2 regions of the Streptomyces sp. NBC_00400 genome follow, and region 2 is predicted to be linked to the other one. Evidence: riboswitches for the same ligand, from Rfam matches in the RefSeq annotation. Region 2 holds a riboswitch; the other holds the start of a gene.

Region 1 (3,861 bases), 1.9 Mb from region 2:
GGGTTGCTGAGCACCCGCAGATAGGCGAGGACATCGCGGACCTCCTTGCGCTCGTAGAAGCGCACCCCGCCGACGACCTTGTAGGGCAGTCCGACCCGGATGAAGATCTCTTCGAAGACGCGGGACTGGGCGTTGGTGCGGTAGAAGACCGCGACGTCGCCGGCCTTGGCGTCACCGGCGTCGGTCAGCCGGTCGATCTCGTCGGCGACGAACTGCGCCTCGTCGTGCTCGGTGTCGGCGACATAGCCGGTGATCTTGGGGCCGGCGCCGGCGTCGGTCCAGAGGTTCTTGGGACGGCGGTTCTCGTTGCGCTCGATGACCGCATTGGCGGCGGACAGGATCGTCTGCGAGGAGCGGTAGTTCTGCTCCAGCAGGATCGTCGTCGCGTCCGGGTAGTCCTCCTCGAACTGGAGGATGTTGCGGATCGTGGCACCGCGGAAGGCGTAGATCGACTGGTCGGCGTCACCGACGACGCACAGCTCGGCGGCGGTCTCGGCGGGGCCGACCAGCTCGCGGACGAGGGTGTACTGGGCGTGGTTGGTGTCCTGGTACTCGTCGACGAGGACATGGCGGAAGCGGCGGCGGTAGTGCTCGGCGACATCCGGGAAGGCCTGGAGCAGATTGACCGTGGTCATGATGATGTCGTCGAAGTCCAGGGCGTTGGCCTCGCGCAGCCGTGCCTGGTACATCGCATACGCCTCGGCGAGGGTCTTCTCAAAGCCGTCGGCGGCCGTCCCCGCGAAGGCCTCCTCGTCGATGAGCTCGTTCTTGAGGTTGGAGATCTTCGCGCTGAAGGACTTGGGCGGGTAGCGCTTGGGGTCCAGGTCCAGATCGCGGCAGACCAGGGCCATCAGGCGCTTGGAGTCGGCGGCGTCGTAGATGGAGAAGGAGGAGGTGAAGCCCAGCTTCTTGGACTCGCGGCGCAGGATGCGGACGCAGGCGCTGTGGAAGGTGGAGACCCACATGGCGTTGGCGCGCGGGCCGACCAGCTCCTCGACGCGCTCCTTCATCTCGCCGGCGGCCTTGTTCGTGAACGTGATCGCGAGGATCTGGCCGGGGTGGACATGGCGCTCGGCGAGCAGATGAGCGATGCGGTGGGTGAGCACCCGGGTCTTGCCGGAGCCGGCGCCGGCGACGATCAGCAGCGGGCCGCCCGTATGCACCACGGCGGCCTTCTGCTCGTCGTTGAGCCCTTCCAGCAGCGTCGCCGGGTCGAGGACGGGACGGGCGGCGCCGTCGCGGTAGTACGCCTCTCTGGGCGCGGGCGCGTCGAACCTCCCGCCGAAGAGGTCGGCGGGGATCTCCTCGGGGGCCGGGCCGTGCTCGTCCTCGGGAGGCGGGGGTTGCTCCTCCTCGCCCTTGGGGCCGAGGTCCGCCAGGAAGCTGTCGTCAAAGAGGCTGCTCATCGCCCACCGAGTCTAGGCCGCCGCACTGACAGTCCGCGGCCCAGTAGCCGATTGCGGCCCGCTTTCGCCGCGGGCCGCGGCACCGCGGCAGGTCAGGCGTCCGGGGCCGGCACAAACCGGTCGGCGGCTCGTCTACCCGAATCCGACATCTGTCACGACAACCCCCGCATCGCGTTCAGGTCACAAAAAGGTTTCGGGCATATCGAACATCAGCCTTCACAGGAGCCACACGAGTTGGCTAACGTCCTCGCTCAGGCAGCCCGCCTCCCCGTGGACGACAGCGTCCGCACGGGCCGCCCACGCCGAGTCCGGCCCTGCCCTCGGGCACCCGGAGCCGGGGACCCACCAGCACCACCGGGGTGAATCGATCCGGACAGCCGTCGTCGGCGGACATCCGGACCGTAGGGCAAGCCTTCCGTCAGCGACACCGCCCGAACCCGACAGCTAACCCGGTAGGCGGTCCACGGAAGGAGTCGCCGGCCTTGGCGTCGCACCGCAAGCCGCGCACCAGCATTCTCACCTCGCCCGGAGGACGCCGTACGGCGGTCGGGCTCACCACCGCCGCCCTCGCCTCGGCCACGCTGCTCTCGCAGTCCGCCGACGCGGCCCCCCGGGCGCCCAAGCCCACCGTCGAAGAGGTCAAGCAGAAGGTCGACGGCCTCTACCACCAGGCAGAGGTGGCCACCCAGAAGTACAACGCCGCCAAGGAGCACACCGACGGCCAGCGTCACCGCGTCGACGGACTGCTCGACGCCGCCGCCGAGCGGGCCGAGAAGATGAACGACGCCCGGCGCCGGCTGGGCGCCTTCGCCGCGGCGCAGTACCGCACCGGCGGCATGAACCCGACGGCGCAGCTGATGCTCGCCAAGGACCCGCAGCAGTTCTTCGACCGCAGCCACCTCATGGAGCGGCTGACCGGGCGGCAGAAGGAGGCCGTCTCCGAATACCAGGAGCAGCAGGCCGCCGCCGCCCGGCAGCGGGCGGAGGCGACCCGCGACCTGGAGCGGCTGCAGACGTCACAGGCCTCGCTCAAGGAGTCCAAGCAGTCCGTCCAGCAGAAGCTGGCCGAGGCCCGGCAGCTGCTGTCCGAGCTCACCGCACAGGAGAAGGCGCGGCTGGCGGAGCTGGAGCGCCAGAAGGAGGCGGCGGCCAAGCGCAAGGCCGAGGAGGAGGCCCGCAAGCAGCAGGAGCGGGAGCGTCAGCAGCAGGACGGGAGCGGCACGTCCGGCGGCCAGACCGGTGGCGGCGCCGACAGCGGCGGCTCGACCGGCGGTTCGTCCTCCACCCAGGCCGAGAAGGCGCTCGCCTTCGCCCGCGCCCAGATGGGCAAGCCGTACGTGTGGGGCGCGACCGGACCCAGCTCGTACGACTGCTCGGGGCTGACCCAGGCGGCGTGGAAGGCGGCCGGAGTCAATCTGCCGCGGACCACCTGGGACCAGGTCAAGACCGGCCAGCGGGTCGCCACCAAGGACCTCAAGCCCGGTGACCTGGTCTTCTTCTATGACGACATCAGTCATGTGGGCATGTACATAGGCGGCGGCAAGATGATCCACGCCCCGCACCCGGGCGCCAACGTCCGGGAGGAGTCGATCTACTACATGCCGATCTACGGGAGCGTCCGCCCGGGCTGAGGCCCGGCCCCCGCTCCCCCTTCAGGCCACCCCCCACGGCCACCCCCCACACGCCACCGCGCGGCCGTCGCCTCCGGATGAGGAGTGCGATGACCGCGCGGTGTGCCGTTTGGGGAGCTTGTGCGTCGGCGTCCGGAGCCCTGCTTCCGGGCGTTCACCGTTGTGGCCTGCGCCCCGAGCCCGGCTCCCGGGGTGTCCGCCGTTCCGCTCAGGTCCAGAGCACGGCGATGAAGATGTTGGCCACCGTCAGCGCACCGACCGCGCCGAAGAGCGGCGGGGCGATCTTCTCGTCGTCCCGCTTGACGTAGACCAGCGCCAGGATGACCACCAGAACGGCCATCTTGATGCCGAGCTTGATGGTGTTGAGGCTGTGGCCCTCGGCCTGGTTGAGGCCGACCAGCACGATGCCGGTGACCAGCATCGTCAGCGCGCCGTGCAGCATCGCCGGCACAAAGCGGGCGGTGCCCGCGCCCATCGCCTTCATCTGGGTCAGGAAGCCGCCCAGCAGGGAGGCGATGCCGATGATGTGCAGGCCGACGAAGAGATTGATTACTACGTCCATAGTGCTGGATCGTAGCCGCCGCATAGCACGGCCCTTCGGGCAGGGCGCCCGCAATCGCCGCTTCGGTCAGGCCGGGCCCGGTCCCGGCCGTGCGGCCGTGGCGCCACGGTCACCCGCGCACCGACACCGGTCGAAAGCGAACAATCCCGGGCAAGTGGACTCATCACCGCAACGCCCCGGCTTAGCGTCCTCCTCCAGGCGGTCGACTCCCCGCCCTCGCCGGCCTCCCACCGGCGTCCTGTCGGCCGCCCCGCCGTGAGGT
Region 2 (3,861 bases):
CTCCACGCCCTTGCCCAGGTAGCGGTTCGGGTCGCCGTCACGAAGCTCGATGGCCTCGAAGGCGCCGGTGGAGGCGCCGGACGGCACGGCGGCACGGCCGGTGCTGCCGTCGTCGAGGCCGACCTCGACCTCGACCGTGGGATTACCTCGCGAGTCGAGAATTTCGCGGGCTACGACGACGTCGATCGACGGCACGTTGTCTCCTTCGTGGGTGTCTGGCGTTCTGCGCATGAGCCTAACGGCCCGGGGTGCGTCCACCCGCCCTTGGCCCGCTCCGTGGGACGGAACAGCCCGGAAAACTTCCCAAAGGCCCAGTTCGCGGGGCATTTAGCGGCATTGTTCGCGGAACGGGAAAAAACCTGGAACGTCGCCGGTCACGGGCGTGCAGCCGCCTCGGCTGCGGCGGTCCGGTCACGGCGCCGGACGAGAGAAGCCCCGCCGCGACGCGCTGGGGGAAGGGCGCGCCGGGCGGGGCGGACTCACACAGGAAGCGGTCTCACAGAGGTCTCACACGGGAAGGGGGCTCGCCGCTCGGGCCCGCCTGATTCCGGTGAGGGGAGACTCAGACGTTGAGCTTCTGACCCGGGAAGATCAGGTTCGGGTTGCCGCCGATGACCGACTTGTTGGCCTTGTAGACGGACTTCCAGTCGGTGCCGTGCGCCTTGGCGATCTTGGCGAGGGTGTCGCCCGCCTTGACGGTGTAGTTGCCGTGGCCCATGGACTTGCGCTCGGTCGAGCGCGAGGCGTGCTGCTCGGGGGCGGCCGGGGCCTTCTTCGTCTCGGCCTTGGCGGAGCCCTGGTCCTGCTGGGGCGCGGACTTGGTCTGCGCGGAGCCGGAGGTGTCGACGTCGGCCGCGGGGCCGCCGGAGGTCAGGTTGCCGGCGCCGGCGCAGGACCAGGCGCCCGGGCCCTGGATGGCGAGAAGCTTCTCGGCGGCGGCTATCTGCTGGGACTTGCTGGCCAGGTCGGCGCGCGCGGCGTACTGGGTGCCACCGGCGGCGGCCCAGCTGGAGTTGGAGAACTGCAGGCCACCGTAGTAGCCGTTACCGGTGTTGATCGACCAGTTGCCGCCGGACTCGCACTGGGCGACCTTGTCCCAGGTGGAGACGGAGGCGGCGGAGGCGGAGGTGGCGCCCATCAGCGGGACGGCCACGGCAGCACCGGCGATGCCGGCGAGGGTGGCGACGCGGACGGCCTTGGACGGACGACGGTGCTTGCCCTTGATGATCAGCATGGTTGGTTCGTTTCCTCACCGACGCCTACGAGGTGAGCTGTCGGGTTCGGGCTGTGAGAATCGCCCGGCCGCGTGCGCGTGACGCACGTGGCTTCACCCCAAGCCGGTTGGCCCGCTTTCACGGGCGGGGCCGGCACTTACCTTGGTTCCCCCGCTCCTGCCTTCGGCGCTTGCGCGTCAAGTGCCTCCGATCACCGGCAGGATTCGGCGTGTGATCAAAGGGCCCGCTTTGGCGAGCGGTCCTGACGTTAAGCAGTAATGGGCTTGGGGTTCAAACCCCATCATCTGGACCAAGTTGACCGCTTTTGATCACGAGTAGGTCACATACCCGCAGGTGAACCCCGGTTTGCCGAGGCGGCACATACCGGGGTTCACCCGAGTCAACGAGACCCTTGTCTCACTTTCCCAAAAGCGGTCGAACGGCGGCGAATTACCCCGCGGAGTGCCCGAGATCGAGCAGTTGGCCCGGCTTGATCAGGTCCGCGTCGGAGCCGATGACGCCCTCGTTGCGGTCGTAGAGCGCGGCCCAGCCGCCGGACAGCCGGTGGGCCGAGGCGATGGCTGACAGCGTGTCACCCGGGCGCACGGTGTAGTCGCCGTCGGCCGCCGGGCCGGTGCGCTCGGCGTCACCCCGCGAGGCGTGCCGGCCGCCGGACCTGCCGCCGTCGTCGGCGCCCTCGCCGCCCGCACCGCCGCGGTGCTTGCCCTTCGCGGGCGTCTCCCGCGGCGTGCCGGAGGTGTCCGTACGGCTGCCGCCCTCGGACGGATCGGCGGACGGGTCGGCCGGCCGCGACGGGTCATCGGACGGGTCATCGGCCCGGCCGCCCGGCGTCGCCGGTCCCGAGGCCTCGTCGCCGGGCTCGTGCGTTCCGGCGGAGTCCGAGGCGTCGGGCGACGGCGTCGGATCGGACGGCTCGTCGCCGGGCCGGTCGTGTGCCCCGGCGGAGCCGGACGCGTCAGGGCTGCCGGACGAGTCCCAGGGGTCCGGGGAGCCGCCGTCGTCCGACGGGTCGGGCGAGGGGGTGGCGACGCTGCCCGGGTCGACCTCCGGCGCCTGGCCGTCCTTGGCCAGACCGGCGCTCACCGCACAGCCCGACCAGACGTCCGGGCCGCGGTGGTCGAGGATCGACTCGGCCACCGCGATCTGCTGGGAGCGGCTGGCGAGGTCGGGACGCGAGGCGTAGGCCGAGCCGCCGTAGCTGTCCCACATCTCCTGGGTGAGCTGCAGCCCGCCGTAGTAGCTGTTGCCCGAAGCCGCGCTCCAGACGCCGCCGGTCTCACACTGGGCGACCTTGTCCCAGGTCGCGGTGTCGGCGGCGTGAGCGCCACTCGCGGCGAGCAGCGGCAGGGCGAAACCTGCGCCGGTCACTCCCGCCGTGACAAAGATGGCCGGTGCCTGGCGGGGTCGACGATGTCGGCCGTTCCCGGAACGCATGCGGATGCCTTTCGCGCGGCGGTTGAGTTGTACGACGAGCTCTGCGAGCTGCTCGACGGGCACCCGCCCGGCCGACGCGCACGAGGCGCACCGTTACACCGGTCCCCCACATCACCGCTTCGGCCGATCGGGTGAAGCCCGTCGATCGTCGGTGGAAAGGTAGCCGGGGTCACGGGTAGTCACAAGTCGGTGTAGTGCAGATCACGCGAAGGTCACGCACCTGACTCTCTGTCACTTCTGCCCTTGTTGCTGGTCAGGGCGTTCGGGCGAGAACTCCACCGGCAGCGACCGCAGTCCGCGCATGATGAGCCCGCCACGCCAGCGCAAGGCGTCCGGTTCCGCCGCGAGCCGGAGGTCCGGGAGCCGGGTCAGCAGCGTCGCCAGAGCAGCCTGCCCTTCGAGCCGGGCGAGCGGTGCACCCAGGCAGTAGTGGATGCCGTGCCCGTACCCCAGGTGCTGGTTGTCACGACGGGTCAGATCCAGGACATCCGGCTCGGTGAAGCGTGCCGGATCGCGGTCGGCGGCGGCCAGCACCACCAGGACCGGGTCGCCCTTCGCGATCCGCTGCCCGCCCAGGGTCAGCTCCTGCGTTGCGAACCGCCAGGTCGCCAGCTCCACGGGGCCGTCGTAACGCAGCAGTTCCTCGATGCCGGTGGTGAGCAGGTCGGTGTCGCCCGCTGTGATCGACTTCTGCAGCAGCTCGCGCTGGGCCGGGTGGCGCAGCAGGGCGTAGAGGCCGTTGCCGATCAAGTTCACCGTCGTCTCAAAACCGGCGAAGAGCAAGATAAAGGCCATCGCGGCAACCTCGTTCTCGGTGAGGTGCTCGCCGTGGTCCGAGGCCCGGATCAGGCCGGAGATCAGATCCTCGTCCGCCTCCGCGGTGTCGCCGAGGGTTTCGCGCTTGCGGTGGATCAGCTCGGCGAGATAGCCGCGCATCTTCTTCACGGACCGGGCGACACCGCCGCGCGGCCCCCCACCGTGCCGGATCATCATGCCCGCCCAGTCGCGGAAGTCGTCCTGGTCCTCGCGCGGCACGCCCAGCAGGTCGCAGATCGCGTAGATGGGCAGCGGGAAGGCGAACTCATGGATGAGGTCGGCCTCGCCCTTCGCCGCGAACCGGTCGATGAGCTGGTCGGTCAGCTCCTGGACCCGCGGGGCGAAGGCGGCCACCCGGCGCGGGGTGAATGCCTTC

Evidence for each region. Region 2 has a riboswitch for cyclic di-AMP ahead of OHS81_RS22235 (transglycosylase family protein). Riboswitches for the same ligand answer to the same signal wherever they lie in the genome.
Region 1: it holds a riboswitch for cyclic di-AMP, as region 2 does, so the genes downstream of both, OHS81_RS13650 (C40 family peptidase) here and OHS81_RS22235 (transglycosylase family protein) in region 2, are expected to answer to the same signal.

The regions. Positions count from the first base shown of each region.
Region 1 covers NZ_CP107940.1:3,127,733-3,131,593, forward strand. The annotation lists gene pcrA (DNA helicase PcrA) at 1-1,406, opposite strand, end outside; cyclic di-AMP (ydaO/yuaA leader) riboswitch at 1,697-1,880, shown strand; gene OHS81_RS13650 (C40 family peptidase) at 1,889-3,037, shown strand; gene OHS81_RS13655 (hypothetical protein) at 3,246-3,599, opposite strand.
Region 2 covers NZ_CP107940.1:5,054,073-5,057,933, reverse strand. The annotation lists gene eno (phosphopyruvate hydratase) at 1-231, opposite strand, end outside; gene OHS81_RS22235 (transglycosylase family protein) at 563-1,234, opposite strand; cyclic di-AMP (ydaO/yuaA leader) riboswitch at 1,242-1,413, opposite strand; gene OHS81_RS22230 (transglycosylase family protein) at 1,665-2,603, opposite strand; gene OHS81_RS22225 (cytochrome P450 family protein) at 2,901-3,861, opposite strand, start outside.